3 regions of the Paraburkholderia dipogonis genome follow, and region 3 is predicted to be linked to each of the others. Evidence: riboswitches for the same ligand, from Rfam matches in the RefSeq annotation. Region 3 holds a riboswitch; each other region holds the start of a gene.
The links. A riboswitch is a leader RNA that binds a small molecule or an ion and turns the genes downstream of it on or off. The one in region 3 is predicted to bind cobalamin.
Positions count from the first base shown of each region.

Region 1: another riboswitch for cobalamin. It lies ahead of ACFSNN_RS16115 (TonB-dependent receptor domain-containing protein); the one in region 3 lies ahead of cobA (uroporphyrinogen-III C-methyltransferase).
Region 2: another riboswitch for cobalamin. It lies ahead of cobG (precorrin-3B synthase); the one in region 3 lies ahead of cobA (uroporphyrinogen-III C-methyltransferase).

Region 1 covers NZ_JBHUFR010000011.1:139,647-149,958, reverse strand. Annotated here, with positions in the region: gene ACFSNN_RS16145 (cobalamin-binding protein) at 1-461, shown strand, start outside; gene cobC (alpha-ribazole phosphatase) at 491-1,081, opposite strand; gene ACFSNN_RS16135 (adenosylcobinamide-GDP ribazoletransferase) at 1,066-1,842, opposite strand; gene cobT (nicotinate-nucleotide--dimethylbenzimidazole phosphoribosyltransferase) at 1,885-2,946, opposite strand; gene ACFSNN_RS16125 (ABC transporter ATP-binding protein) at 2,993-3,835, opposite strand; gene ACFSNN_RS16120 (FecCD family ABC transporter permease) at 3,835-4,887, opposite strand; gene ACFSNN_RS16115 (TonB-dependent receptor domain-containing protein) at 4,918-6,801, opposite strand; cobalamin riboswitch at 6,893-7,149, opposite strand; gene ACFSNN_RS16110 (ATPase) at 7,358-7,714, shown strand; gene ACFSNN_RS16105 (cell division protein ZapA) at 7,711-8,025, shown strand; RNA gene ssrS (6S RNA) at 8,159-8,340, shown strand; gene ACFSNN_RS16095 (EVE domain-containing protein) at 8,449-8,907, shown strand; gene ACFSNN_RS16090 (SIMPL domain-containing protein) at 9,081-9,812, shown strand; gene lgt (prolipoprotein diacylglyceryl transferase) at 9,915-10,312, opposite strand, start outside.
Region 2 covers NZ_JBHUFR010000030.1:306,735-317,046, forward strand. Annotated here, with positions in the region: gene ACFSNN_RS33750 (LysR family transcriptional regulator) at 14-946, opposite strand; gene metE (5-methyltetrahydropteroyltriglutamate--homocysteine S-methyltransferase) at 1,082-3,376, shown strand; gene cobM (precorrin-4 C(11)-methyltransferase) at 3,471-4,196, opposite strand; gene ACFSNN_RS33765 (cobalt-precorrin-6A reductase) at 4,259-4,981, opposite strand; gene ACFSNN_RS33770 (cobalt-precorrin-5B (C(1))-methyltransferase) at 4,984-6,081, opposite strand; gene cbiE (precorrin-6y C5,15-methyltransferase (decarboxylating) subunit CbiE) at 6,140-7,357, opposite strand; cobalamin riboswitch at 7,442-7,620, shown strand; gene cobG (precorrin-3B synthase) at 7,705-9,438, shown strand; gene ACFSNN_RS33785 (precorrin-8X methylmutase) at 9,431-10,057, shown strand; gene ACFSNN_RS33790 (precorrin-2 C(20)-methyltransferase) at 10,058-10,312, shown strand, end outside.
Region 3 covers NZ_JBHUFR010000022.1:305,977-316,288, reverse strand. Annotated here, with positions in the region: gene ACFSNN_RS28550 (flagellar brake protein) at 1-30, shown strand, start outside; gene ACFSNN_RS28545 (vWA domain-containing protein) at 66-662, opposite strand; gene ACFSNN_RS28540 (ATP-binding protein) at 743-1,822, opposite strand; gene cobN (cobaltochelatase subunit CobN) at 1,819-5,628, opposite strand; gene cobW (cobalamin biosynthesis protein CobW) at 5,635-6,726, opposite strand; cobalamin riboswitch at 6,917-7,233, opposite strand; cobalamin riboswitch at 7,301-7,551, shown strand; gene cobA (uroporphyrinogen-III C-methyltransferase) at 7,791-8,579, shown strand; gene ACFSNN_RS28520 (cobalamin biosynthesis protein) at 8,576-9,049, shown strand; gene cobO (cob(I)yrinic acid a,c-diamide adenosyltransferase) at 9,046-9,648, shown strand; gene ACFSNN_RS28510 (cobyrinate a,c-diamide synthase) at 9,652-10,312, shown strand, end outside.

The DNA of each region.
Region 1 (10,312 bases), on a different contig from region 3:
CCGATGCGGCGGCGGCCGCCTATCGTCAGGACATCGCGAAGCTGCGCAACCAGTATGCGAGCCGGCCGCCCGTCAGCGTGTTCTATCAGGTGTGGGATCAACCGTTGATGACGCTCAACGGCGAACACATGGTCAGCGACGTGATCGCTCTATGCGGTGGCCGCAACGTGTTCGCCAAACTCGAGCCGCTGGTGCCGACGGTTTCGACCGAAGCGGTGCTCGCCGCGAATCCGGAAGCGATCGTCACCGCAGCGCCGGGCGCGACCAAACCGGACACCACCTTGCCGCAACTCAGCGCATGGCGCGCATGGCCGAGCCTGACCGCCGTCACAAACAATAATCTCTTTGCTATCGACGGCGATCTGATCAACCGCCCGGCGCCACGCATCGCGCAAGGCGCGAAGCAAATGTGCGAGGCCCTCGAAGTAGCGCGCTCACGCAGAAAGCCTGGCGCGCAGTAAATCAAGCAAGATGAACTACACGCCACGCCTCACGCATTCCATCGCACCAACACCCACTGCTGCGTTTCATCGTTTCGGCGCAACCAGACGATCCCGGTCGTATCGAGCGACCATCGCAAACAGCGCTCCAGCGGCACGTCCAGCACGATCGACGCAATCGCCCGCATCACGCCCGCGTGCGTGACCACATAAGCCGGCGACAACTCGCGCGTGAGCGCGAATGCATCGAGCCATGCACGCACCCGCGCGACGAACTGCGCGACGCTTTCGCCGCCATGCGCCCGCGCATGTTCGAAGTTGGCCGCCCAGTCGTCGAGCAATTCGCGATCGATGGCGTCCCAGCGCTGCGCTTCCCAATTGCCGAAGTTCATTTCCATCAACCGGTCGTCGTGACTGACGACGCTGCCGAAGTCGTTCGCCAACTCGGCGGCGAGCGCCGAGCAGCGCTTCAACGGACTCGACATCAGCACGCGTGGCGCGGGCACCTGCAAGGTCGCGAGTTTCAGGGCGAGCGCCGTCGACGACACTTCGGCATCTTCGGCGAGCGCCACGTCGCTGTGGCCGTAACACACGCCCGCATCGACCGCGACCGCGGGATGGCGAATCAGGACGATATCCATGCGAGCCCCACCAGGTAGATGCTCAATTCAAAAACTTGCTGCGCGAAGCCGAGGCAGTCGCCGGTATAGCCGCCAATGCGTCTGACAAAATATCGGCCCATTGCCGCACGAAGTACGACCAGAATCACAAGCACTGAACCCGCGAAGCGCCAGTCCGGCGTGGCGAGCCCGTTCGGCCACAGCAACCACGGCAAACCGAACATCGCGGCGCATAGGAATGCTCCCACACTCAGGCGCTGCGCAACCGGTTTGGCCTTACCTTCGGCACGCACGTAGTCGAGCGTGGCCAGGTAGCTGATCGCACAGGTACGGCTCGCCGCGTGTGCGGCAATCATCAGACTTGCGGCGCGCATCGGCGGCAATGCGGCGAGCGTTTGCCACTTCAATACAAGCGCGATGACGAGCGCGATGGCGCCGAAAGCACCGATGCGTGAGTCATGCATGATTCGCAATACGTCTTCGCGCGTATAGGCGCCACCGAACGCATCGACGCAATCGGCGAGACCGTCTTCGTGAAACGCGCCGGTCACGAGCAGCGACGCGGCCATCGACAACAGCACCGCCACGCCCGCCGGGAATACGCGCAGCGCGGCGAGATAGACGAGCGCGCTCAATCCGCCGATCAATACGCCAATGAGCGGAAAATAACGCGCCGCCGCGTTCAGATAATGCGGCTCATAGCCGACCCAGCGCGGCACGGGCACACGCGTGAAATAGCCGAGCGCAGTGAAGAAGTACCGCAATTCAGCGAGCGGATTCATGAGTGTGCGAGGCGTGCGTTTCTGTCTGAAGGATCGAGCGAATCACGCATCGCGATTCGCCACGCCGGCCGATTCGAAGCTCGCCATTTCGTTGATGAACGCCGTTGCCGCGCGCAACAGCGGCACCGCGAGCGCCGCGCCGGTGCCTTCGCCGAGACGCATGTCGAGCGACAGCAATGGCAGCGCGCCGAAATGATCGAGCATGCGCCGATGCCCCGCTTCGTTCGACGCATGCGCGAACACGCAGTACTCGCGCAGGCTCGGCGCGAAGGCGTCGGCAATCAGCAAGGCCGAGGTGCCGATGAAGCCGTCGACCAGAATCGTCATGCGCGCCTCGGCGGCCGCGAGATACGCGCCCGCCATCATCGCGATCTCGAAGCCGCCGAAGGTGGCGAGCACGTCGAGCGGATCGCCGGACACGGGGTGACGCGCGAGCGCCGACGCCAGCACGTTGCGCTTCTTCGCGAGCCCCGCGTTGTCGAGGCCCGTGCCGCGGCCGACGCATTCGTCGATCGGCACGCCGCACAAGCGGCTCATCAGACACGCGGCCGCCGAGGTGTTCGCAATGCCCATCTCGCCGAAGCCGATCACATTGGTGCCGAGCGCCGCGTGATGCCGCACGCGCGCCGCGCCCGCCCGCATCGCGGCGATTGCCTGGTCGCGGCTCATGGCCGGTTCGCGCGCGAAGTTGCGCGTGCCGGCCGCAATCGGAATGTCGATAAGACCCGCGGTGGATGGCAAGGGTGTCGCAATGCCCGCGTTGACGACTTCGAGCTCGATGCCCGAGACGCGGCTCAACGCATTGATCGCCGCGCCGCCCGCGAGAAAGTTGGCGACCATCTGCGCGGTCACCGCTTGCGGATAAGGGCTCACGCCCTCCTCGGCGACGCCGTGGTCGCCGGCGAACACGATCATCGCCGGGCGCGTCACGGTGGGATGCGTGGTGCACTGAATCAGGCCCATCTGACGCGCGAGCGTTTCGAGCCGGCCGAGACTGCCGGGCGGCTTCGTCTTGGTATCGATGATGTGCTGCAGTTCGTCACGCAGCGTTTGATCGAGCGGTTCGACTTCGGGCAATCCGGGCAAGCGTGGCAATGAAGTCATGAGCGTGTCTGAAAGAGGATGTTGAAATCAAGCTGGAATGAAGCGATCAGCTTGCCGGTGTGTCGTGGCCGGCAGGTGATTCATGACGCGCGCGCGGCGCGGGAATCAGCGCCTCGTGTTCGCCGTCGCGAATCAGCAGCAACGGATAGCCGAATGCGCGGCTCGCGAGCGTGGGCGTCAACACGTCGTGCACCGGTCCGGCATACGCGCCGCCCGCGCCGTCGAGCAGCAGCGCATGGGTCGCGAAACGGCGCGCGAGGTTCAGGTCGTGGCACGAAAACATGACTGTACGCCGAGGCGCGCGCGCCCACGCGGCCAGCGCCTCGAGGCAGTCGATCTGATGATGCAGATCGAGATGCGACAACGGTTCGTCGAGCAGCAGCAACGGCGCGTCCTGACACAGCACCGCCGCCAGCGCCACGCGTTGCCGCTCGCCGCCGGAGAGCGACAGCACATCGCGCGCGGCGAATGCGGCGAGTCCCAGCAGATCCAGCGCCGCGTGCGCCGCTTCGCGATCGGCTTCGCGCTCCCAGCCCCAGCCGGTGAGATGCGGGAAGCGGTTCAGCATCACGATATCGAGCACGCTCGCGCTGAATGCGTCGGGCGCGCTTTGCGGCATCAGCGCGCGGCGTTGTGCGAGCGGCAGCGGCGGCCAATCGGCGAGGCGCACGCCGTCGAGTTCGACACGTCCCGCAGACGGTTGCAGCAAGCCCGCGAGCGTGGTGAGCAAAGTCGTCTTGCCCGCGCCGTTCGGGCCGGCGATGCACCAGATCTCACCGGCGTAGAAGGTATGCGTGAAGGCATCGAGCAAGGTGCGTGCGCCGGCACGCAAGGTCAGACGTTGCGCGCCGAGGGTCGCCTCATGAGAAGGAGCGTGACGGGTTTGCATCATCGGCGCCTGTGCAGCAGCATCCACAGAAACACCGGCACGCCGACGATCGACGTGATCACGCCGACCGGCAACTGCGCCGGCGCGATCACGGTGCGCGCGATTAGGTCCGCGCCCATCACCGCGACGCCGCCGCCGAGCGCCGCGGCCGGCAGCAGCATGCGCTGATCGTTGCCGAACGCGAGCCGCAGCATGTGCGGCACGACCAGTCCGACGAAGCCGATGGTGCCCGCCGTCGTCACCGCGGCGGCCGCCGCGAGCGAGGCCACCAGATACACCCGCAGACGCAGCGGCATCACCGCGACGCCTAACGCCTGCGCGGCGGCGTCGCCACGCAGCAGCACGTTCAGACGCGGCGCGGCGGGCACGATCGCAATCAGCACGATGACGAGCGCGGCAAGCGCCGTCCACGGCATCGCGCCGCCGTTGAGGTCGCCGGTCAGCCAGAACAGCATGCCGCGCAAGCGGTTGTCCGGCGCGAGATTGAGCAGCAAAGTAATGAGCGCGCCCCAGCCCGCCGCGATCACCGCGCCGGTCAGCAGCAAACGCGGCGAGGTGTCCTGCGGTTCGCCGCGCCACAACTCGCGACGCGCGAGGCCTAGTACCAGCAGGATCGACACGAACGCGCCGGCGAATGCGCTCGCGTCGACGATCCACCACGCGCATCCGGCGATCATCGCGACCAGCGCGAAGCTCGCCGCGCCGCCCGATACGCCCAATACGTACGGCTCGGCCAGCGGATTACGCAACAGCACTTGCAGCAACGCGCCAGCCAACGCGAGCAACGCGCCGCAGGCGAAGCCCGCCAGCGCGCGCGGCAAACGCAGCGTGCGCACGATCTCGGCGGCCAGGTCGGACGAACCGGCAGACTGCGCATGCGACGGCACCAACGCCGCCAACACGTGCATCGGCGCGAGCGTTACGCTGCCGAGCGTGAGCGACGCCAACAGCACCGCCAGCGCGATTCCCGCGAGCGCCAGCCAGATCGCGGCCGCGCGCTTCGCGCTCATCACGCGCAGAGTGGCGGGCATCGAACTCGAAGGGCGATTCATCCGCGCGAACTCAACGAAGAGGCGCAAGCATCACTGCTGCTGCCAACCGACCGTGAGATACGCACCGCGCCGTGCCGAGTTATACGAGTAGGCCGTTTCATAGTCCTTGTCCAACAGATTCTGGATTTGCGCGGCCACGTACCATGCTTTCGTGATGTTGTAGCGCGCCGACAGATTCACCACGCCATAGCCGCCCAGCTTGCCGCTGCTGTCATTGCTCGCGCCGCTCACGATCCACTCGCCGCCTACACGCCACCCGGCGATGCTGCGGTTCACCGTCAGCGCGCCGAAGCGCCGGGCGCGCCGCACGAGGTCGGCATCGTTGTCGAGATCGACAGGATTCTGCAGCGTGACGGAAGCGCGCACGTCCGTCTTGCCGACATGGCCGCTCCACGATCCTTCGAGTCCTTGCACCTTCGCATGCCCGACGTTTTCCGCCAGATAGATGCCGGGCGTCACCTGCTCGTAGTTGATCAGATTCGAATAGCGCGTCTGGAATGCGGTCAGACGCATCACGCCGAGCGCATTCGATGCGTATTGCAGCGCGGCTTCGATCGAATGGCTGCGCTCCGGCTGGATAGACGGATTGCCGCTGAACGGATAGTACAGATCGTCGAAGCTCGGCGCGCGAAACGAATCCGAATAGCTTGCGCTCACCTTCCAATGGCCGGTGATGTCGAAGCCGTAGCCGAGATAGTAACTGTTCGCTCCGCCGAAATCGGAATACTGGTCGCGCCGCACGTTGGCCTGAATCTGGCTGCGTCCAAAGCGCCCCGTATAGCCGACGAAGCCCGAATCCACATGTCGATCCGGCGCCGCGAACGTGTCCGAGTCGAGGCTCTGGTCGAGATGCTCATAGCCGACCTGCAACTTCTGCTGCGCGGCCAGCGCGAAATCGTTCTGCCATGTGTACTGGCGATTGTCGGTATCGAAGCGGCCGTTGTACACGCCGTTGGTGTTCGACACGCTGCGGTCGTCGCCCTCGGCGACGATGAAGTGCGTGGTCCACCAGTCCGTCAGCTTGCCGTTCGCGAACGCCGAGACCTGGCGCACCTTGCTGTACAGGTTGTTCAGATCGGTGGGCAAGCCGTACGCATTGTCGTAGCTGTTGTTGCCGTTCGACTGGAAATAGCTGACGCCTGCGTCCCATCTGTCGTTGAACTTGTGGCGCAGCGAGGCCGAGATGCTCTCGTTCAGATAGCCGTTCGCATTCGGATTGGCGTTGGGCGCCTCCTTCGTGTTCAGCGACGAAAAGCCGTCGTCCTTCGAACGCGCGAGTGAAATGCTGAAGGTCGTCTTGCCGTCTTTGTCCAATGCGCCGTTCACGCCCGCCTGCTGCGTCTGCGTGCGATAGCTGCCGTAGCCGAGCGAAAAATTGAAACGCGGCGGATGGTCGCCGCCGTCTTTCGTGAACACCTGCACCACGCCGCCGATCGCGCCCGAGCCGTATAACGCCGACACGTTGCCGTTCACCACCTCGACGTGATCGATCTGGTCGAGCGGAATCTGCGCGAGTTGCGAGGCGCCCAGACTCACCGAATCGACGCGCACGCCGTCGATCAGCAGCAGCGATTGCGTCGACGACGCGCCGCGTAAAGAGAGACTGGCTGTCGAACCGGGACCACCTGTGCGCGAGATTTGCGCGCCGGGTGCGAGTTGCAGGAGGCCGGGCAAATCGGTCGCGGTGGTGTCGGCGAGATCCTGCTGATCGAACAGAGACGTCTGCGGGATCGTGTCGGCGAGTGCTTGCGGCGCGCGATCCGCGGTCACCACCACGGGCGACAGTACCGCCGAAGACGGCTCCGCAGCCGATGAATCCTGCGCGGAAGAAGATGAAGACGCAGCTTGCGCGTGCATGACGATCGGCAGGCTCGCAAAGGCGAGCAGCGCCGCGCGGGCGATGGGGGACAGCATGGGATGAAAGTCCTGTGGATAGCGTGCGCGGCCCGCTTCCCCGCAGGCCGATGCGTAACGAGGCGCCCGCGTATTTAACATTTTCGCGCGTGACGTGCCCCTCCCTCTGGCCGGTATCCGGGCTGGCGACACATCGATCCCGCCTTCCCACGCGAGACGCGCAGTGGCACACTCGCGAGTTGAACTTCCAACACGCGATCAGAATCGACTTGCATGACGAATGCGGTCGCTTACCGTTGCGGGGGCAGCGCAGGTTGGCGCGTTCGGTTGAATCGCGCGCCCTGCTTCCCGTTTAACTGCGTGCGCCGTTGAAAAGCGCACGCGGGCACCAGAGTGCGGGCAGTTTAGGAGCGGCCTCGGAGTCCGTCAAGAATGGTGAAACCGTGGGCCATGCGTTCTGTTAAGTGCAGGCCATTGTCCGACGCGTGAGTACTTTTTCATCATATGGTCGATAAAAAGCCTGCACAAAGCGATGTTGTTACGTCTCGAAACGAGACAATTGTCGGAACCTGCGACATTCCGCGCTAAAATGCGATGTCTTTAGAGGACGCAGCAGATGCTCACCGAACTCGAAACACTTTCACAAAATATCGGCAAGCTGATCGCGATCAGCCAGCGCCACAATGAAGCGCGACTCGCGCTCGAAGAGCAACTCGCGCAATCTCGCGCCGATGCCGAAGCCACGCGCACGGAACTTGCAATGCTGCGCGAGGAACGTAACGCGCTGCAGGCGGAACGCGACGCGCTGTCGGCCAAGATCGACGACGCACAAGTGCGCCTGAACGCGATCCTCGAGAAGCTGCCGCGTGCCCGCGCGCACAGTGAGCCGGACAACCAGCTCGATCTGCTCGAGCCCGCTCAGCAAGTAGCCGAAGCCGAGAGCGACGTGACCCGCCACGGAGAAAATGCATGACCACCAAGCAGATCGAAGTATCGATTCTCGGCGTGCCCTATCGCCTCGCCTGCTCGCCGGAAACGGAAGCGGCGCTGCTCGAAGCGGTCGCACGCGTCGACGCCGAAATGTCGAAGATCCGCAATAACAGCAACGTGCGCGGCACGGATCGCATTGCTGTCATGGCTGCGCTGTCGCTGGCATCGGAACTGCTTCGCTTGCAATCGAGCGTGAGACACGGAGAAGCATTTCCCGCTGAGGAAATCCGGCGTACAATGCATCAAATGAACGAACAACTAGGTACTGTGATTGAGCAGTACAGTATGCAATAAGCTTCATGTGTTATCGTGCTGCCGGTCCTGAGATCGGCGGCGGATTCAAACGGAATGTGTGAGCACAAGGTGTGCAAGATTCAGCAAACGTTTGAGTTCAATCTGTAGTTCGTTTTTCAGCTTCATCGGTTTAGCTTCCCTGCCTGGTTCGCCAAGGTCATATATTCCTTGAACCAATGCCATGTGCACGGTTGCGGAAATTTGTAGCACGGGTGTGCGCGTCACTCTGTCTGATGTACCCGAAGTGTTGCTAACTGCGACCAATTCTGAACCCCCGGTTCAGGATGCCGGCCTAGCGGCTAAGGCGGGGACCTTATTTAGAACGGCATCGGACTTCGGTTCGGTGCCGTTTTTCTTTGGGCGCTGTGTTTTTGTTCGCCGATTTCTTCCGCATCTTCAACCCCTTAACGTTCAATTCGATTCATGCGCTACTGGCTAATGAAGTCCGAACCGGACGAAGCAAGCATCGACCATCTCGCCAATGCACCGCATCGCACGTTGCCGTGGACCGGCGTGCGCAACTATCAGGCGCGCAACTTCATGCGCGACATGATGCAGGTCGGCGACGGTGTGCTGTTCTATCACTCGAGTTGTCCGGAGCCCGGCATCGCGGGTATCGCGGAGGTATCGTCCACTGCGTATCCGGATCCCACGCAGTTCGACAAGAAGAGCCCCTACTACGACGCGAAGTCGTCGCGGGAAACACCGCGCTGGGTGCTTGTCGACGTGGTGTTCAAGAAGAAGATCCCGCTGATTCCGCTTGCCGCGTTACGCGAGCATGACGAACTTGCTGACATGCGCGTGCTCGCCAGGGGCAACCGCCTGTCGATCACCCCGGTGACCGAAGCCGAATGGCGTTTCATCACCAGGCGGCTCGCTTGATCGTGCTCCCCAGATGGATGCGCGGCGCGGATCCATGCACACGCAAACGTTAAAGCGACATCAAACCGGGGAACCAAGCTCAGGTTACAGGCGCCTAACGTTCTCGCAAACGCCATGCCACGGCGTGGCGGTTGCCCAATCGTGCACAACCTGTTCAAGCAAGGAGTCCAACAATGACGAAAAACACCGCACGTGCACTCGCTTTCGCTCTCGTCTGCGCCGCGCCCGCCGCGCTCGCACTCACGCCGGCCATGGCACGCGCGCAAAGCACCGGCCAATATCAGCCGGCTGGCGTGTTGTCGCTGAACGCGCAGGCCAGCGCGGAAGTGCCGCAAGACGTCGTCGATATCACGCTGTTCTACGAGCAGGAAGCGAGCGATCCGTCGGCGCTCACGTCAACGCTGAACCAGCGCGCCGATTCGGCGCTGCAGAAGGCCAAGGGTGTGAACGGCGTGACCGCGCGCACGGGCTCGTTCTCGATCTATCCGTCCACCGATCGTGACGGGCGCATTTCCGCATGGCGCGGCCGCACGGAGATCGTGCTCGAATCGCACGACTTCGCCGCGGTGTCGAAGCTCGCGGGTCAAATGGCATCGATCATGCAGGTCGGCAACGTGCAGTTCTCGCTCTCGCCTGAAGCGCAGCGCGCGGCCGAGCAGAAGCTCACCGGCGAAGCGATCAGGTCGTTCCGCGAGCAGGCCGCTTCGTCCGCTCAGGCGTTCGGCTACAGCGGTTATTCGATTCGCGAGGTCAACGTCGGCCACAACGGCGTGATGCCGCGTCCAGTGATGATGATGAGCGCGCGCGCCATGGGCGCCGACGCAAAGTCTTCGGCACCGGTGCCGATCGAAGGCGGCACGTCGACGGTGACCGTCAACGTGTCGGGCTCGGTGCAGATGAAGTAACGCGTTCTTGCGTTAGAAGCACTGCGTCGGAGCAGCCAGAAAAAAGCCACGGCATGCCGTGGCTTTTTTCATTCGAGCCCTCGCTACGATAAACCGCAGCAATCAGTTCACGCTGACCGCCTGAGCCGGTTTATGACGAGCACGGCGATACGACCACACGAGCAGGCCGATACCGACCAGGATCATCGGCAGCGACAGCCATTGGCCCATGGACAGGCCCATGGCCAGCAAGCCGAGGAAGTCGTCCGGCTCGCGCGCGAATTCGACCGTGAAGCGCGCGAGGCCATAGCCGATCAGAAACACAGCGGAAATCGCGCCCATCGGCTTCGGCTTGCGCGAGAAGAAGATCAGCACGAAGAACAGCGCGACGCCTTCCAGCGCGATTTCATACAGCTCCGACGGATGGCGCGGCAGCATGTGATATTGCGCGAATACTTCGTTCAGGTGCCATTGCGCGGCCAGTTGCGGATGCGCGGTGAGCCACGCGGCGTCGTCGGGCG
Region 2 (10,312 bases), on a different contig from region 3:
AGCCGCGCATTCGTCACGATGTCTGGCCTTCTTCCGTCAGCAACTCGATGCCGTCGAGTTGCGCCGCGCAGGTATCGCGAACGATCCTGACAAAATCGTCGAAATAAGGCCGGCTTGCCAGGCCTTTCCCCGCCACCGCGTACAGTTCGCTCCACAGTCCCTGGGTGCCGACGCGCTTGGCCAGCACGTAATCGTGATCGACGTAGTTTTTCACGCCCCAGTTCGGCAGCGCCGCGATTCCGCGGCGGCTCGCCACCAGCTGCATGATGGCGATGGTCAGTTCCGCCGTGCGCCGTTCGAGTTTGATGCCGGCCGGCTCCAGCACCTGCCGGATCAGATCGATGCGCGCCTCGGGCACCGGATAGGTAATCAGTGTCTCGTCGCGCAGATCTTCCGACGTCACTCGACGCTTGTTGCGCAAGCGGTGTTCATTAGCCATCACCACCAGAATCTCGAAGCGGAACAGCGGCGCGATACGCAGGCCGCGCCGCGTGGCCGGTTTCGAGCCGATCACCACATCGGCCTTGCCGTCACTCAGCAAACGCAACGGATCCGCATGGAAGCCCGCGACGAGGTCCACTTCGACTTCCGGCCAGCGCCGGCGGAATTCGTCCATGACCGGCATCAGCCAGTCGAAGCAGGTATGGCATTCGAGCACAATGCGCAACTCGCCGCGCGTGTCGCCTTTCAGCCGAACAAGATCGCGCTCCGCCGCGCTCACCGCCGCGATCGTTTCGCGCGCGAGCGCAAGCAGCCGCTCGCCGGCGGCCGTGAAGCGCAACCCCTGCTTGGTGCGCTCGAACAACGACACCTCATAGTGCGCCTCGATATCGCGAATCTGATGCGAAAGCGCGGACTGGCTCAGATGCACGCGCTCGGCAGCCGCCACCAGCTTGCCCGACTCGGCAATGGCAATCAGCGAACGCAGGTGGCGAAGCTCAAGCATGGAATGGCTCCGCCTTGAACGAAAAAAGCTTGATATGAATCTGGCTCATACATTGGTGAAAACATGTCGCTTGATGAATCATAGCGTGACTTTCACACTGGGCGCCAATTCACACAACGAACAACAGGACTTCACATGGCCCGCACGCATATTCCCGGCTTTCCTCGCATTGGCGCGCAGCGCGAACTGAAATTCGCGCAGGAATCGTTCTGGCGCGGCGAATCCGACGAACGGTATCTGCGTGGCGTCGCGCGCGAACTGCGCGCCCGTCATTGGCAATTGCAGCAGGATGCCAAACTGGATTTCGTCACCGTCGGCGATTTTGCCTACTACGACCAGATGCTCAATCTGAGCGCGCTGCTCGGCGCTTTGCCGCAGCGTTTCGGCTTCGACGCGAAGACTTTATCGCTTGCTCAATACTACGAGCTCGCGCGCGGCAACGCTGCGCAACCGGCCATGGAAATGACCAAGTGGTTCGACACGAACTACCACTACCTCGTCCCGGAACTGGGGCCGCAGACGAGTTTCGACGGCGGCGTGGAGTGGCTGCTCGACGAAATCGACGAAGCGCTCGCATTGAATCTGCCGGTCAAGCCGGTGCTGATCGGGCCGATCACTTACCTGTGGCTGTCGAAGAGCCATGTCGCCGGCTTCGACCGTTTGTCGTTGCTGCCGAAGCTCGTGATCCGCTACAAGCGTTTGCTGGAGAAGCTCAAGCGGCGCGGCATCGAATGGGTGCAGCTGGACGAGCCGGCCTTGTGCGTCGATCTGCCCGCTGAATGGCTCGACGCGTTTTCCGCCGCGTATGACGTGCTCGGCACGTCGGGTGTGAAAGTGCTGCTGGCCACGTACTTCGAAAGCGCCGCGGAACACGCGCCGCGCGTAGCTGTGCTGCCCGTCGCCGGTGTGCATCTCGACCTGGTGCGCGCGCCGCAGCAACTCGACGCTTGGCGCGCGGCCTTGCCTAAGCACGCGGTGCTGTCTGCCGGCGTGATCGATGGCCGCAATATCTGGCGCGCGGATCTCGGCGAGATCGTCGAATCGCTGCAGGCCCTGCATGCGGAGTTCGGCGAACGCTTGTGGGTTTCGTCGTCATGCTCGCTGCTGCATGTGCCGGTCTCGCTCGATGCGGAGCAAAAACTCGACGCTGAACTGAAATCCTGGCTCGCCTTCGCCACCGAAAAACTCGACGAAGTCGCCACGCTCGCCCTCGCCTTGCGTGACCCTGCGGCGGCCGAGGCAACCCTCGCCGCAGCCGACCGCGCGCTCACAGCGCGCCGCCATTCCAGCACGGTGGTCAACGCGCTCGTGCAAAAACGCGTGGCCGCGGTGAGCAGCGCAATGGCCGACCGGCAAAGCCCGTTCGCCGATCGCAATCGACTGCAACGCGAAGCGCTCGCCCTGCCGCTCCTGCCGACCACCACGATCGGCTCGTTCCCGCAAACGCCGGCGATTCGCCAGGCGCGTGCCGCTTACAAACGCGGCGAACTGCGCGCGCTCGACTATCTGCAGCGCATGCGCGCCGAGATCGAGATCGCTGTGCGCAAACAGGAAGAGCTAGGCCTCGATGTGCTGGTGCACGGCGAAGCCGAACGCAACGACATGGTCGAATATTTCGGCGAACAGTTGTGGGGCTATGCGTTCACGGAAAACGGCTGGGTGCAAAGCTACGGCTCGCGCTGCGTTAAACCGCCGATCATTTACGGCGACGTGTACCGTCCCGAACCGATGACGGTCGAAACCACACGCTACGCGCAATCGCTCACGCCGCGTCTGATGAAAGGCATGCTGACCGGTCCGGTGACGATGCTGCAATGGTCGTTCGTGCGTGACGACCAGCCGCGCTCCACCACCGCGCTACAACTCGCGCTCGCGATCCGTGACGAGGTGACGGATCTGGAAAAGGCCGGCATTCGCATCATCCAGATCGACGAACCGGCGTTCCGCGAAGGTTTGCCGTTGCGTCGCGACGATTGGGCTACGTATCTGGAATGGGCCACGCGCGTGTTCCGCATTTCAGCCGCAGGCGTCGCCGATCAAACGCAGATTCATACGCATATGTGCTATTCGGAGTTCAACGACATTCTGCCGTCGATCGCCGCGATGGATGCCGACGTGATCACCATCGAGACCTCGCGCTCGGCGATGGAACTGCTCGACGGCTTTGGCGCTTTCGCGTATCCGAACGAAATCGGCCCGGGCGTCTACGATATCCACTCGCCGCGCGTGCCGGATGCGCAAGCCATGCAACGTCTGCTGGAGCGCGCGTGCGAAGTGATTCCCGCTGAACGCCTGTGGGTCAATCCGGATTGCGGGCTGAAGACGCGCGGCTGGCCGGAAACCGAAGCGGCGCTGACCAACATGGTTCGGGCCGCCAAGGCATTGCGTGCGAAGCTGATGGCGAAGCAGCCGGATGAAGTGACGGCGTGAGAGGACCGGCCGTTGGTCTGATGTTGATCTGGGGTTGATCGCTCATCCGCGCACTGTGTCTGGGTGCGCGGATGAGCTTTTTCATACGCGCCGTTCAGTCTTTCGCATACAGCGTCGAGTCCGCGAAGCCTTCCGCGGCCAGCACCTGGCCGACCAGAATCAACGCGGTCCGCTCGATGGATGTCGATTGCACCTTGCCGACAATATCGTCGAGCGTGCCGGTGATCTTCTCCTCGTCCGGCCAGCTAGCGCGATAGATCACCGCGATAGGACATGCTCCGCCGTAATGCGGCCGCAATTCATCGACGATGCGCGCAAGGTGCCGCACGCCAAGGTGAATCGCCATCGTCGCGCGATGCCGGGCGAGGTCGGCGAGCTGTTCGCCTTCGGGCATGCTGGTTTTGGTGGCGAAGCGCGTGAGAATCAGCGTCTGCGAAATATCCGGCAACGTCAGTTCGCAACCCAGCGCCGCCGCGCATGCCGCCGTGGCGGTGACGCCCGGCACGATCTCATAGGGAATCTTCAGCTCGCGCAGTCTGCGGATCTGTTCACCGATCGCGCCGTACAACGACGGATCGCCGGAATGCACGCGCGCCACGTCCAGGCCTTTGTCGTGCGCGGCCGCCAGCAACGCGACGATCTGATCGAGGTCGAGTTCGGCGGTATTGACGACCTGCTGCGCCGCGTGACCTTCGAGCACGGCAGCCGGCACGAGCGAACCCGCGTACAGGATCACCGGAGAACTGCGCACGAGGCGCTGCCCTTTCACCGTGATCAGTTCGGGATCGCCCGGACCCGCGCCGATAAAAAACACCGTCATTCACTACTCCATGATTCGTTGAGGCGGCTCAGCATGCATGAGCGATTCGTTCGGGCGCAGGCTCAATCGGCGACTTGCAGCGCGTCGAGCAGGTCGGCCACGTTCTCGAATTCCCTCCCGGCCGCCGGCAACTCGGGACGGCGCAGCATCACGACCGGCACACCGCGTTCACGCGCGACTTCGAGCTTCGCTTCAGTCGCGTGGCCACCGCTATTTTTGCTGACCACTACGTCGAAGGCTTGCAAAGCGAAGAGCGCACGTTCGCCTTCAAGCGTGAATGGACCGCGCGCCGCGAGTATCCGCGCGCGTGCCGAGTCTGCGTGCGCCTCAAGACAACGTACGACCCAGAACTGATGCGGCGGGATCTCGTCGAGATGCGCGAGCGGTTCGCGGCCTAGCGTGAAGAGCGGCTTTCTGAACGGCGCCAGCGCATCGGTGAGTTCGTTCCAGCCGCCGACCATGCGCCAATCGTCGCCGGCTTGCGGCTGCCACGCCGGGCGATGCAGTGCCCAATACGGCACGCGTGCGGCGCGGCTCGCCTGCGCCGCGTTCGCGCTGATTTGCGCGGCATAAGGATGCGTCGCGTCGATCACGAGATCGATACCTTCATCGACGATGTAGCGCGCCATACCTTCACTGCCGCCAAAGCCGCCGACGCGCACCGTGCACACCAGACCCTCCGGCACCTTGCCGAGGCCGGCGAGACTATACACGTGCTTAGGGCCGAGTTGCCTCGCGATCCGTAGCGCGTCGCCGGTGCCGCCGAGCAGCAGAATCCGCTTCATTTTCATTGCGCGGCTCCGATCAGCAAGCCCCGCCGGTCGATCGCGAACATTTCGACCTTGACCCGCGGCGGCACGATCTCGCGCGCCACCGCCAATGCATGCCGGCAGACGATATCGCCGAGCGGCACCCGCTGCGCGTGGGCCAACGCGACCGCCTGTTGACTCGTGTTGGCCGCGCGGATCGCCTCCTGAAGCGCGTCGTCGGCGCCCTGTTCGGCGGCCCATTGCGCGAGCCGCTCGAGGTCGATGCTCGAATTGCGGCTATGCAGGTCGAGATGACCCGCCGCCAGCTTGCTGAGCTTGCCGAAACCGCCGCATACGCTCAGGCGCTCGACCGGCGCGCGCTTCATATGCTTGAGCACCGCGCCGACGAAGTCGCCCATTTCGATCAGCGCGATATCCGGCAGGCCGTAGTGCGCGCGCATGGCGTCCTCGCTCGCGTTGCCGGTGCAGGCGGCGAGATGCGTGTAGCCGTTCGCGCGCGCGACGTCGATGCCCTGATGAATCGACGCGATATACGCCGAGCACGAAAACGGCCGCACGATGCCGGTGGTGCCGAGGATCGACAGGCCGCCGAGAATGCCGAGCCGCGGGTTCATCGTTTTCAGCGCGAGCGCTTCGCCGCCTTCCACGCCGATCGTCACTTCGAAGCCGCCGCCGTACGCGTGCTCCGCCGCGAGTTCGGCCAGATGCTCGGTCATCATCCGGCGCGGCACCGGATTGATCGCAGGCTCGCCGACCGGCAGCGTCAGCCCCGCGCGCGTCACCGTGCCGACACCCGGCCCCGCGCGAAACATCACGCCCGGTTCGGCGACGAGGCGCACGCGGGCGAAGACGATCGCCCCGTGCGTAACGTCGGGGTCGTCGCCGGCGTCCTTGACCGTGCCGGCTTCCGCGCCTTCGTCGCCATTCCCGAGCAGGCGGCAGAACACCAGCGGCATCGGCACATGCTGGCCTTTCGGCAACACGATCTCCGCCACTTCGCTGACGACACCCGCGAGCAACAGACGCGCCGCCGCCAGCGACGTCGCGGTGGCGCAACTGCCGGTCGTGTAGCCGCTACGCAGCGGCGCGGGCTGTTCGGGGGTTTCTTCGCGCATCAGGAACTCGCAGCGCTCGCAACGTTCGCGTTAATCATGGCATGGGTTCCGTGCATGCTTACGCTCCGCCGCCGGCCTGCTTCGTCATCTCCAGCAGCGTGATCGGCAACGCCTGCCGCCATGTATCGAAACCGCCAAGCGGTTGCGCGTCCGCCAAAGCGATCCGTGTCAATGTCCCGCCATGCCGCTCGCGCCATGCCGCCAAGACCGCCTCGCCTTGCAACGTAACCGCGTTAGCGACCAGCCGCCCGCCCTCGTGCAGACTCGCCCAGCAGGCCTCCAGCACGCCCGGCACCGTCACCCCGCCGCCGATGAACACTGCATCCGGCACCGGCAGCCCCTGCAGCGCTTCAGGCGCGCGCCCCGCCACGAGTTGCAGCGCAGGCACGCCCAACGCGTCGCGATTGTGTTCGATAAAGCGTTGCCGCTCCGCGTGCCCTTCAATCGCGATTGCGCGACAGCTGGCATGCGCGCGCATCCATTCGATGCCGATCGAGCCGCTGCCCGCGCCTACATCCCACAGCAATTCGCCTGGCGTCGGCGCGAGGCGCGCGAGTGTGATCGCGCGCACGTCGCGCTTGGTCAACTGGCCGTCGTGACGAAACGCATCGTCGGGCAAACCGCAGGTCAGCGGCAGACGCGGCGCGCCTTCGGTGGCGCGGCAATCGAGCGCGATCAGGTTCAGCGCGGCCACTTCGCCCGCGGACCACTGATCCGCGCGGCCGTCGATGCGCCGCTCCAGTTCGCCGCCCAGGTGCTCCAGCACGCTCATGCGGGTCGCCCCGAAACCGCGCGCGTTCAGCAGCCCGGCAAGCGCCGCGGGGGTGCGCCCGTCCGCGCTCAGCACGAACACGCGCGCGCCGTCGTGCAAATGCGCGTTCAGCGTGGGCAACGGCCGCCCCACCAGCGACACCGTCGCGACATCCTGCAACGGCCAGCCGAGCCGCGCGGCCGCCAGCGACAGCGACGACGGCGCCGGCAGCACCCGCAGTTCGCCCGCCGGCAATTGCCGCGCGAGCGTCGCGCCGACGCCGAACAGCATCGGGTCGCCGCTCGCCAGCACGCACACGGCGGCGCCGCGCTCGGCCAGCAAGGGCGCGAGATCGAACGGACGCGGCCAGGCGGCACGGCGCGCGGCGAGCCGCGCGGGCAGCATCGCCAGATGACGTTCGCCGCCGTACACCACCGACGCTTCCAGCAAAGCGCGCCGCGCGGGCCTCCCCAGACCGGCAAAGCCGTCGTCGCCTATGCCCACCACCGTCAGCCACGCGGGCATGCATCCATCCTCATTCTGTGTCTTCAAATAATGCGCTGTGCCACGCCGGTCAAAGCGTCCAGCCTCGTTGTGCTGTTCGAAAAAAGGCATAATACAGCCGCCGGTGCCCTTCGGGGCCGAAGAGGGAACACAGTGTCGCTGTGGCTGCCCCCGCAACTGTATGCAGCGAGTCCGCCTGCGCTCCACGCCACTGGTTCGACCGGGAAGGCCGCGGCGGACCATGACCTGCCAGCCAGGAGACCTGCCGGCAAGACTGTTCGTGCCAGCCAACATCGGGCGGGGTGTACCGATGCCGCAGCCATGCCCGCCTCACGGCATGCTCGGGCCGTCGCGCGACGCTCAACCCGGTGTCCGTCTTGAAGCAAGCTTCGCCTTCCTCCGTTTTATCCTACGCGGCCGCCACGCCGCGGCCTTCGGCGTGTCCGGGGCTGCTGCGCATCGTCGCCGCGCGCGACGGCGGGATTTGCCGGATCAAACTGCCCGGCGGCGAATTGAGCGCGGCGCAGGCGCTGGCGATCGCTGACGCTAGCGCGCGGCACGCGAGCGGGGTAATCGAGTTGACTAATCGCGCGAATTTGCAGGTGCGCGGGGTGAAGCGCGGTGAAGAGGCGGCGTTGATTGCTGAGTTGATCGATGCGGGTCTTGGGCCGATGCCGGTGAATGGCGTGGCGAGCCATGTGAACGCGACGGGTGCGGAGAACGCTGCGGATGCGGGGGCTGCCAGCGTTGTAGATGCAATAGCTGCCAGCGCCGCGAACGCGGAGGCGGACACGCGGAGCGGTACAGGTGCCGGAGCCGGAGCGGCGAACATAAAGGCAGAGAGCACCACACACGCCGAAACCGCGAACGCAAAGGCGGAGCGCGCCAAAGGTGCCGGAGCCGCGAAGGCAATGAATGAGTGGGCCTCAAACGCCCCGGACGCAACAGCGCAGCAGGCGGATACGGCCCACACACCCTCCGCCGCAGCCGACGACGTCCGCAACGTCATGATCAGCCCCGCAGCCGGGCGCGATCCCTCCGCGCTATTCGACACACGCCCGCTGTGCGCCGAACTACTCACGATGCTGCAAAGCGAAACGCGATTCGCGGCGCTGTCACCAAAATTCGCGCTGCTGCTGGACGGCGGCGAGGAACTCGCGCGAGTGGATCATCCGCACGATGTGTGGCTGGCGGCATCGCAAGAGGCGGACGGCGTGCGGTTCGTGTTCGGGTTCGCGGGTTTTCCGCCTGTGAGCGCCTATGCCGGCGCGCTTACGCAAAGCCAAAGCACGGCGTCTGAAAAACCGGGCGTGAACAACACAGGCGCACTAGCCGCGATCCTGCCGTCACAAGTGCCGGCACTAGTACACGCGCTGCTCCTCACATTCCTCGACCTCGCCGCCGCCGACGCCACACGCATGCGCCAGCTGCTAACCGCGCATTCCGCCGAAGCAATCCTGCACCACGCCCAGCGATACCTCGACTTCCCGCTGACGCAAAACGCGAAGCTCGCCAACTGGCATCGCGCTACACCAGCCGACGCCAACCTCCGCCTCGGCGCCCACGCCCAACGCGTGCCCGGAACCTGGCATGTCGGCGGCCAACCGCCGCTGGGCCGCCTCGACGCCGACACGCTGCATGAGCTCGCCACGCTGTCTCAACAGCACGGCAACGCCACGCTTCACCTGACGCCCTGGCAAAGCGTGCTACTGCCCGACATCGCCACACCCGCCGTCGCCACCGTGTTGTCCGGCCTGAACGCCCTCGGTCTCGCCAGCGATCCCGCACGAGCGATCACGCACCTGATCGCATGCGCCGGATCGAGCGGCTGCGCGAAGGGCCTCGCCGACACCAAGACCGACGCGTTGCGCCTCGCGGCTCGCCTGCCTGCCGGTGTCGACGTGCATCTGAGCGGCTGCTCGCGCTCGTGCGCCGCCGCGCATTGCGCGCCGTACACGCTGCTGGCCGCGGCGCCCGGCCTCTATGACTTTTATCGACGCGACGGCCGGCCCGGCTTCGGCCAGTGCGTCGCGCACCAACTGACGATCGACCAGGCCGCCGACATGCTCGAACGCCAGGTCCGGAGTGACACCGATGCTTGATTACATTCGCGACGGTCAGGAGATCTATCGCCAATCCTTCGCGACGATCCGTGCGGAGGCCGACTTGTCGCGCATTCCCGCCGACCTTGAAAAACTCGCGGTGCGGGTGATCCACGCGTGCGGCATGGTCGATGTGATCGACGATCTGCAATTTTCCGCGGGCGCGGGCGCGGCGGGCCGCGCGGCGCTCGCGCAAGGCGCGCCGATCCTGTGCGATGCCGGCATGGTCGCGCAAGGCATCACGCGCGCGCGGCTGCCGGCGCACAACGAGGTCATCTGCACGCTTACGCATCCGGACGTGCCGTCGCTTGCCCGCGAACTCGGCAATACCCGCTCCGCGGCGGCGCTCGAATTGTGGCGGCCGCATCTGGCGGGCAGCGTCGTGGTGATCGGCAATGCGCCGACCGCGCTCTTTCATCTGCTCGATATGCTCGACGCCGGCGCGCCCAAACCCGCTTTGATTCTCGGCTTTCCCGTGGGTTTTGTCGGCGCGGCCGAATCGAAAGCCATGCTCGCGGACGACAGCCGCGGCGTGCCTTACGTAGTGGTGCACGGCCGGCGCGGCGGCAGCGCGATGGCGGCGGCCGCCGTGAACGCGCTCGCCACGGAGGTCGAATAAATGGCGGCGCAAGGACGTTTGTTTGGACTCGGCGTCGGCCCCGGCGACCCGGAACTCATCACGCTGAAGGCGCTGCGCTTGTTGAAGGCGTCGCCGGTGGTTGCGTACTTCGTCGCCAAGGGCAAGAAAGGCAACGCGTTCAGCATCATAGAAGCGCATTTGCACGATGCCCAGCAGCATCTGCCGCTCGTGTATCCCGTCACCACCGAAGCGCTCGAACCGCCGCTTTCGTATGAAGCGATCATCGCCGACTTC
Region 3 (10,312 bases):
GTGGTGTATTGGTCGAACGGCCTGAAATAAGCGCTCGCCCGTGAGCGGCACGTCCCGCGCGCCGCTCAGCCCATCAGCATCAGCTCTTCCGGCGTGAAACGCCGCGCGCCCCAAGCATCGGCGAGTATTTCGCAGCGGCCCAGCCGGATCGATTCGCGCTCGAAATCGACGAACACCACCTCGTGCGCATCCAGCGGCCGCGCCGGCATGTCACGCGTGCGGCCATCGGTCAGAATCCACAACCAGCGTTGCTGGCCGGGCTTGCGCCGCGCGCTGCGATCCAGCAGCTCGGATGCACGCCGAACGCCCGCCGTCAGCGGCGTGCCGCCTCCGCCGCCCACTGGGCTCAGCCACCGCTCGTTCCACCAGCGCGGCACGGCGGGACCGAAACGCACGTCCGCAGCAGCGCCGCCGAAACAGACCAGCGCCGCCTCGGCCCGCGCGGCGCTTGCACGGTCGAACAGGGCGATCAGCAATCCCTTGGCGAGCGCGAGGCGCTGCCCCGCCAGCATGGAACCGGAGCAATCGAGTACGAAGCAGTGCAGCACGCCGCCGCGCGGCGCCTCGCGCGCGAAGCGCAGATGCCCGGCGCGCAGCGCATCCTGGCGCTTCGCGGCGAGTGTGCGCAGCCAATCGATGCGTTTGCCCGGTTCGCCGCGCAAGGGCCCGCGCGTACCGGGGCCCGCGCCTTGCAGCCATCGAAAACCGCTGCGCGAGTCAGCGGCGGCGCCCTTCCGATGGCTCAGCGTTTTTTTACGTTGAGCGGAATGACGCCCTTGACCTGCGTGGTCGCGGCCGGCTCGGGCGCGAGATAGCCCCAATCCGAATCGGCAGCGGCGGCAGCGGCGGCCGGCGGCGGTCCATTGCCTTCCGCGGATGAGGACCGGCTATCGGAAGAAGCCGCACGTTCGGCGTCGCCCTCACGCGGGTCACCTTCGGCCGGCGACTCGCGAACATGCCGCCGATGCGCCAACACCGCCTCAGCCACTCGATCGACATGCTCCGCCGTCACCGCGGCCGCCTGTTCGAGCGCCGCCAACGCACGCGCCGCGCGCAGCATCACGAGATCGGCGCGCAAACCGTCCACGGCGGCGTCGATGCACAGCTCGCTTACATGCGCATGCACGGCGTCATCGAACGCGAGTTGCGGCAGTGCTTCGCGCGCCACTCGAATCCGCTCGACATAAGCGGCCTGCTGCTGCGCATAGCCCGCGCGAAAGCCCTGTGGATCAAGATCGAACGCGAGCCGCGCCTTCACGATCGCCTGACGCACGCGCGGCTCGAAACAGTTCTGCAACTCGACCATCAAGCCGAAACGGTCGATTAATTGCGGCCGCAGCTCGCCCTCTTCAGGATTCATCGTGCCGATCAGCACGAAGCTAGCGTCGTGGCTGTGCGATACGCCGTCGCGTTCAACGGTATTCACGCCGCTCGCGGCCGCGTCGAGCAAGGCATCGACGAGCGCGTCGGGCAGCAGATTGACTTCATCCACATACAGCACGCCGCGGTGCGCCTTCGCGAGCAGACCGGGCGAGAAGCGCACCGATCCGTCGCGCAACACGGTTTCGAGATCGAGCGTGCCGATCAGGCGATCTTCGCTCGCGCCAAGCGGCAGATTCACCAGTTGCCCTTCCGGCAACAACTCGGCCAGCGCGCGCGCCGCGGTCGACTTCGCCGTGCCACGCGGCCCGGTGACCAGCACGCCGCCCAATCCCGGATCGATGGCGGCCAGCAGCAGCGCTTGCTGCAACGGCGCCTGGCCGATCAGCGCGGCAAAGGGAAAAACGGGCCGCGCGGCGCTCGCACTCATCGCTGAACTCATGTTTGCATTCCTTCGATCTGCTGCTCGCTCGCAAGCAGATGCTGTTCGACCTGCGCGCGATAGTCGCCGGGCGCCTGCCACAAACCGCGCTGCATGGCTTCGAGCAGACGCTCGCAGATCGAATGCAACGCGTGCGGGTTATGCCGCTGCAAGAACTCGCGGGTGTCGGTGTCGTTCAGATAGGCGTCGGTCACGAGCGCATATTGATGATCCGCGATCACGCGCGCGGTCGCATCGTAGCCATACAGATAATCGACGGTCGCGGCGATTTCAGCCGCGCCCTTGTACCCATGACGCTTCACGCCATCGAGCCATTTCGGATTGACCACGCGCGAGCGGATCACGCGTGCGATCTCCTCGTGCAGCGTACGCACGCGCGGCGCGGCCGGATTGCTGTGGTCGGCGTGATACACGCTCGGCTGATCGCCGGCCAGATGGCGCACCGCGGCAACCATGCCGCCCTGGAACTGGTAGTAATCGTTCGAATCGAGCAGGTCGTGCTCGCGGTTGTCCTGGTTCTGCAGCACCACGTCCATTGCGGCGAGACGCGCGCCGAACGCGTGGCGCGCTTCTTCGCCCGCGCTCTTTTGCGTGTACGCGTAGCCGCCCCACGCCTGAAATGCGTTCGCGAGATCGGCGTCGGTCTGCCACTGCTGCGAGTCGATCATGTCCTGCAGGCCCGCGCCGTAGGCGCCGGGCCGCGCGCTGAACACGCGCCAGCCGGCGCGCTTGCGCGCTTCGGCGGCGCCCATGCCGCGCGCGATCAGCGCATCGCGTTCGCGCAGCACGCGAGCGCGAATCGGATTCAGGTCCTCGGGTTCGTCGAGTTCGGCGACGGCCTGCACGGCGGCGTCGAATAAATGCATGACATTGGCGAAGGCATCGCGGAAGAATCCGGACACCCGCAAGGTGACGTCGATTCGCGGCCGGTCGAATGCCTCGATCGGCATGATTTCAAAATCGGTCACGCGGTGGCTGCCCGGCGCCCACTTCGGCCGCACGCCGAGCAATGCGAGCGCCTGGGCGATATCGTCGCCGCCCGTGCGCATGGTCGCGGTGCCCCAAACGGACAGACCGATGGCGCGCGGATAGTCGCCTTTCTCCTGCAAATGCCGTTCGATCAACTGCTGGGCGGATTTCAAACCGAGCGACCAGGCGGCTTGCGTGGGCACCGCGCGCGTGTCGACCGAATAGAAGTTGCGGCCGGTGGGCAGCACGTCGGGCCGGCCACGCGACGGCGAACCGCTCGGCCCCGGCGGCACGAAACGGCCTTCGAGGCCGCGCTTTAGCTGAAGCATTTCCTGCGGGCCGCAGGCGTCGAGCCGCGGCAGCACGTCGTTACGCAGGCGTACGATCACTTGCTCCGCTTGCGGCAAGCTCACCGCGAGCGGCAACGCCGTTGCTGACGCGTCCTTTCGATCGCCGCACACGCCACGCAATAACTCAGCCGCCAGCAATTCCAGCCGTTCACGCGTATCGCCGCAGTGCCGCCATGGCGCATCGCTCACGCATTGCAGCACCTCGGGACGCGGACCGTCCCACACCGCCGACCAATCCACCGACAACGGATCGAACAGATGATCCATCTGCAGATCACGCGCCAGCGCATCGATCAAACCGGCCTTGCCGCCTTGCCCGTCGCCGACTGGAAAACGTCCCAGCGCCAGCAACGTATCGCGCCGCTGCACGCCATCAGGCGATTGCCCGAACGTATGCAAGCCATCGCGAATCTGCGCTTCCTTCAACTCGCACAGCCACGCGTCGACGCGCGTGAGCAGCGCGTCTTCATCGTCCTGCCCGTTCGGCGCCGCGAGACTCAATTCCTCATGCAGTTTATGTTCGACGATGGTCGCCAGAATCGTGCGCCGCAATAGCTTCGAGCGGCGCGGGTCGACCATCAGCGCTTCATAGTATTCGTCGACCTGCCGCTCCAGATCCTGCAAAGGTCCGTAACTTTCGGCACGCGTGAGCGGCGGCATCAAATGATCGATGATGACAGCCTGCGCGCGGCGCTTGGCCTGGCTGCCCTCGCCCGGATCGTTGACGATGAACGGATACAGATGCGGCATCGGCCCGAGAATCAGATCGGGCCAGCACGTATCGCTCAACGCGACGCTCTTGCCGGGCAGCCATTCCAGATTGCCGTGCTTGCCGACATGCACGATTGCGTCGATGCCGAACTGGTGACGCAACCAGAAATAGAACGCCAGATACGCATGCGGCGGCACGAGTTCGGCGTCGTGATAGCTCGCGTAATCGCCCTGCTCGCGCGAGCGCGACGGTTGAATGCCGACGAACACCTGTCCGCAACGCCAGCCCGCGATCATGAAGCGGCCGCGCCGCAGCGTCGGGTCCTGGTCTGGCGCGCCCCAACGCGCGTTCAGCGCGTTGCGTGCTTCAAGAGGTAAGGCGTTGAAATACAGCAGATAGTCGTCGAGCGCGAGGCTTTGCAGCGCGGGACGCAGATCGCGCACGACCGGATCGTTGGTCACGCCTTCGGTGAGCTTTTTCAGCAGCGCGTCGCCGTCCGTGGGCAAATCCGCGAGACGGTAGCCTTCGTCGCGCAGCATCGACAGAATACCGACCACCGAGGCCGGCGTATCGAGCCCCACACCGTTGCCGATGCGCCCTTCGCTCATCGGATAGTTGGCGAGGATCAGCGCGAGTTTCTTGTCCGCGTTATCGAGTGAACGCAGACGGCACCAGCGCCGGCTCAATTCGGCGAGAAAACCTACCCGCCCGGCGTCCGGCTGATAACGCACCACGTCGACCTGTGTGTGCGGACAACGGTACGCGAGTCCCTTAAAGCTGATCGCACGCGTGATGATGCGGCCGTCCACTTCCGGCAGCGCGATATGCATGGCGATATCGCGCGAATTGAGACCCTGATTGTCCTTGACCCAATCCTCGCGATTGCCGCCGCTCAGGATCACCTGGAACACCGGCGCGTCGCCGGCGAGCGCCAGCGGCTCGGGGTCGTCGATCGCGGACGCTGCGAACGCGGTCGTATTCAGCACCAGCGCCACCTCGTGCTGCGCGCACAGCGATTGCACGACGTCGCGGCTCATCGCATCTTTCAGCGAGGTAATCGCGATCGGCAGCGGATTCAGACCTTGCGATTCGAGCGCGTCGATCAGCGCATCGAACACCGCCGTGTTGGCGGCCTGCAGATGCGCCTTGTAAAACAGGACCGCCGCGACCGGCGCTCCCTGTTTCCAGCGCGACTGCCAGTCGGCCACGGTCGGCGTATCGCGCTCGGGATGGTAGAGCGTGGCGGCGGGCAACGCGCGCGGCGGCGCGGGTTCGCGCCCCCAGCCGAAGGCGCGCTGCGCAATACAGCGCAGAAACGCCTCGGCATTTTGCGGGCCGCCTTCACGCAGATAGCGCCACAGTTGATGACACAGATCCGCACTCGCGGTGCTGCGCGCGAGCAGGTTCGGATCTTCCTGCAGATCGCCGGAGAACATGGCGAGCGTCTGCTGCTTGCGCTCGGCGAGCGCCACCACCTGCTCGATGCCGTAAGGCCAATACGCTTCGCCGCCAAGGTGATCGACCACCACCACGCGCGCATGCTGCAAGACGTCTTCGAGATAAAAATCCACCGACGCCGGTTGCCGCAAATACGTGACGTTCGCGAGCCGCACGCTTGGAAAGCCTTCACCCAGGCGCGGAAAAACGCTCGCCAGCAGTGACAGCGTGGTGTCGGCGGAACTGAGCACCACGATATCCGCGGGCTGCTGATCGATCCGGATCACGCCTTGCGTGTCGTCGACAAAACCGCCCGGCGTGGTGCGCAGCAGATGCATATGCGCTTACGCCTGTTGCGTTGCGGCGCTCGACGGCACGCCCAGCGCCGCGTCGAACGCACGCTGCAACGCGGGCTGATCGAGGTCTTCGCCGATCAGCACGAAGCGGCTCGGGCCGCTTTCGCCGGCCTGCCAGCGTCGATCGAAATAGCTGTCGAAGCGGCGCCCAACGCCTTGAATCACCAGACGCATCGCGGCGCCCGGCAGCGCCGCAAAACCTTTGACGCGATAGATCGTGTTGGTTTCGACCAGTTGCTGCAACGCGGCGATCACCGCCTCGCGCGACGACGCGTTCGCCTGCACGACCACGGAGTCGAATTCGTCGTGATGGTGGTCGGCGTCGTCGGCCGAACCGTGGTGATCGTGGCGCAAGTGGATCGTGTCTTCCGACGCCGCTTCGAGGCCCAGCAACGTATGCAGATCGAGCTGGCCCATGTGTGCGCGAACGATTTTCACCTGCGGCGGAATCTCTTCGCGAATCGCAACTTCAACCGCGCTTTGCTGCGCGCCGTCGAGCAGATCCGTTTTGTTCAGAATCACCAGATCGGCCGCCGACAACTGGTCTTCGAACAATTCGTGCAACGGCGACTCGTGATCGAGATTCGGATCGGCCTTGCGCTGCGCATCCACGGCGACAGGGTTGTCCGCGAACTGACCGCTTGCCGCGGCCGGGCCGTCGACTACGGTGACCACGGCATCCACGGTGAAGCTGTTCTTGATTTGCGGCCAGTTGAACGCCTGCACCAGCGGCTTCGGTAACGCGAGGCCCGAGGTCTCGATCAGCACGTGATCGATCTGATCGCGGCGCTCCACGAGCTTTTCCATTACCGGGAAAAACTCTTCCTGCACGGTGCAGCACAGGCAGCCGTTCGCCAGTTCATACAATTGGCCTTCGGTCTCGACGCCGTTTTCGTCGCAACCGATGCCGCAACCCTTGAGGATTTCCCCGTCGATACCGAGCTCGCCGAATTCGTTGACGATCACGGCGATGCGCTTGCCGCCCGCATGCTGAAGAATGTGCCGCAGCAGCGTGGTCTTGCCGCTGCCGAGAAAGCCCGTGACGATGGTGACGGGGATCTTGCGCATTTGAGTTTGCATCGTGAGGTCCATCCGTAGGAGTTGCACGTGCACGCCGGCGTGTTTTTCAGCTCATGCCGAGGCAAACGGAGCACACGCCCGGTCAGCCACGACAGTATCAAAACACGGGGACGAACGACGGCGTTGCCGCGACAACAGAAAACAGAAAGCGGGAATGAGGTCATGAACGCAGCGCCGCATCCCCGCGGCGTTCGTCCTTCGTTATCTGGCCGGTATCCGGGCTGGCGAAAGCGCCGCTTCCCCTTCCCGGGCGAGTGATTTCTCGCCCAGTGGTGATATGCCGACGCGGCCTTGCGCGTGGACATCGAAGCCGGCTCCGCGGTGCTGGTCGACTGCGTTGAACCCTGCATTCAACACTGCATTTAACGCTGCAGTCAGCACCACTATTCGCTTACCGTTGCGGGGGCAGCACAGGTTGGCCCGATCCATGGCAGGCGGGCACCCTGTTTCCCGTTTAACTGCATGCGCACGAGCGCGCACACGAGCACCAAAGTGCGTGCGAGTGTAGGCCCGCAGCCCGGTGCCGTCAAGGAAACACAAGCCGCAAGCGCTTATCGGACGGGGCGCCATGTGCTATCGTATGCGCGCGTTTGGTGCCCGCACATGCATTCGCGTGTGCAGTTAAACGGGAAACAGGCAGCGCGCCATGCGCTCAACCTGTGCTGTCCCCGCAACGGTAAGCGACCTGCGGCGCGATGTTGAATCGACTTGCGCCGCGCATGCGTTTTTTTAAGCCACTGTCCGGCAATTTCCAGCGAATGCGGACGGGAAGGCAAAGCGCGTGAGGCCGCCAGCCCGGATACCGGCCAGACGCGGAGGCGGCGAACCTCAGTGCAACATCGCGCCGCCGGCCGCCGGAATCCGCGAGGGACGGATGTGAAGGCGCTGAAGCACGACGCAGTGTGTCCGTGTCGGCGAGTTTCGTGTGAAATTCGCGACGAACCACGCAATGCGCCGTGCCTGAATCCGTAGCACTGCATGACCCCAACGTCCGCCGTCTGGCTACCCTTCGCGTTTTATTCTTTCCCGCTTGTCACGACATGGCGCCCGCCATGCACGCCGCGATGACCCGCGCCTGGCTGATCGGCGCCGGCCCCGGCGACGTCGAACTGATGACCATCAAGGCCACCCGTGCATTGGCGCAAGCCGATGTCGTGCTGGTCGACGATCTGGTGAATCCCGAGGTGCTGCAGTTCGCCCGCGCCGACGCGCTGGTCGTCTACGTAGGCAAACGCGGCGGCCATCCGTCCACACCGCAGGAAGGCATCGTCGCGCAGATGCTTGAACATGTGCGGGCCGGGCGTAGCGTCGCGCGTTTGAAAGGCGGCGACCCGTTCGTATTCGGCCGTGGCGGCGAAGAACAGCAGGCGCTGCATGCGGCGGGTATCGAGGTGGAAGTCATCAACGGCATCACGGCGGGGATCGCGGCGCCCGCAGCGATCGGGATTCCGGTCACGCATCGCGATCACGCGCAGGGCGTGGTGTTCGTCACCGGGCACGGCGCGGGCAGCGGCGAGCCGGACTGGGCCGCGCTCGTGGCCACGCGCATGACACTCGTGATCTATATGGGCATGCGGCGACTCAACGATATCGTCGGCGCGCTGCTCGCGGCCGGCATGAGCGCCGACACGCCGTGCGCGGCGATCGAATCGGCCACGCGTCCCGAACAACGCCATGCGCTCGCGCGGCTCGGTGAATTTGCCGACACCGTTGCGCGTGCCGGGCTCGGGTCGCCGGCGATCGTGGTGATCGGCGGGGTGGCGTCGCTCGCGTTGGCGCGAGAGGTGGCGCATGAGGCGGCGCATGTGGAACGCGGGGCGACACCGCGCACGGACGGAACGGATCCGCGATGAAAACGCTGAGCGTCGGCATCGGTTGCCGCTTGCACAGCCCGGCTGAGCAGATCGAAGCCGCTGTGCGCGCCGCGCTCGGCGCACTTTCGTTCGACGAAATCCGTACCGTCGCCTCGCTCGATACCAAAGCCCGCGAAGCGGGCCTGCTCGAATTCTGCACGCGGCATGCGCTGCCGCTGAGATTCTTCAGCCTTGAACAGATCGCGGCGATGCCCGTGGCAGCGCCTTCGGCGGCAGCGCGCGAGCACCTCGGCGTGGACGGCGTCTGCGAGCCGTGCGCGCTGCTTGGCGCGCGGGCTGACGCCGGGGGCGGGCTCGGTGAATCTGTCATAGGCAATGCACCTCGCGCCACACTCCTCGTGCGCAAAACCGTTTATGCGGGCGTGACCGTGGCGATCGCCTCAACCACCGCTCACGCCGCTCACGCCGAGCACTCAGACAACGACACACAGAACCAGGACCTGCCATGAAGACCGATCCCGAATCGCATCAACGTATGACCGAGCGCCGCCGCGAGGGCCACGAGAAAAAACAGGCCAACGCCACTGTCGAAAAAGGCCTGCTGATCGTCAACACCGGCACGGGCAAAGGCAAAACCACCGCTGCGTTCGGCATGGCCGTACGCGTGCTCGGCCACGGCATGCGTCTTGGCGTCGTGCAGTTCATCAAGGGCGCGTTGCACACTTCTGAGCGCGACTTTCTCGGCGCGATCGCCAACTGCGATTTCGTCACGATGGGCGACGGCTACACCTGGAACACGCAGAACCGCGACGCCGACATCGCGACCGCGCGCAAAGGCTGGGACGAAGCGCGCCGCATGATCGAAAGCGGCGAGTACCAGATGGTGATCCTCGACGAGCTGAACACGGTGCTCAAATACGAATACCTGCCGCTCGACGAAGTCCTGTCGGTAATCAACGCGCGCGCGCCGATGCTCCATGTGGTGGTGACCGGCCGTCATGCGCCGGACGCATTGATCGAGGCCGCCGACCTCGTCACCGAAATGCGCATCGTCAAGCATCCGTATCGCGAGCAAGGCGTGAAAGCGCAGCGCGGCGTGGAGTTCTGAGCGATGGCCGCGTGTCCCGCCCTGTTCATCAGCGCGCCCGCGTCGGGTCAAGGCAAGACCACGATCACCGCGGGTCTCGCGCGCTACCATCGGCGGCTGGGGCGACGCGTGCGCGTCTTCAAGACCGGACCGGACTTTCTCGACCCGATGATTCTGTCGCGCGCGAGCGGCGCGCCGGTCCTCTCGCTCGATCTATGGATGGTGGGCGAAGCCGCCTGCCGCACGCTGCTTGCGCAAGCGGCCGCCGAGGCCGACCTGATCCTGATCGAAGGCGTGATGGGTCTGTTCGACGGCACGCCGAGCAGCGCCGATCTCGCCACCGCGTTCGGCGTGCCGGTGCTCGCGGTGATTTCGGCGAAGGCGATGGCGCAGACCTTCGGCGCGGTCGCTTTCGGTCTCGCGCAGTTCCGGCCGCAGGTGCCGTTTTACGGCGTGCTGGCCAATCGCGTCGGTTCCGCGCGGCATGCGCAGATGCTCGAAGAAGCGTTGCCGCCGGATTTGCGCTGGTGCGGACACATCGCCGTCAGCGATGAAATCACGCTGCCCGATCGCCACCTCGGCTTGCATCAGGCGGACGAAATCGACGACCTCGACGCGCGCCTCGAGCACGCCGCCGACACGTTAGGCCGCACCGCGCTCGCCGAATTGCCACCGCCTATCGAGT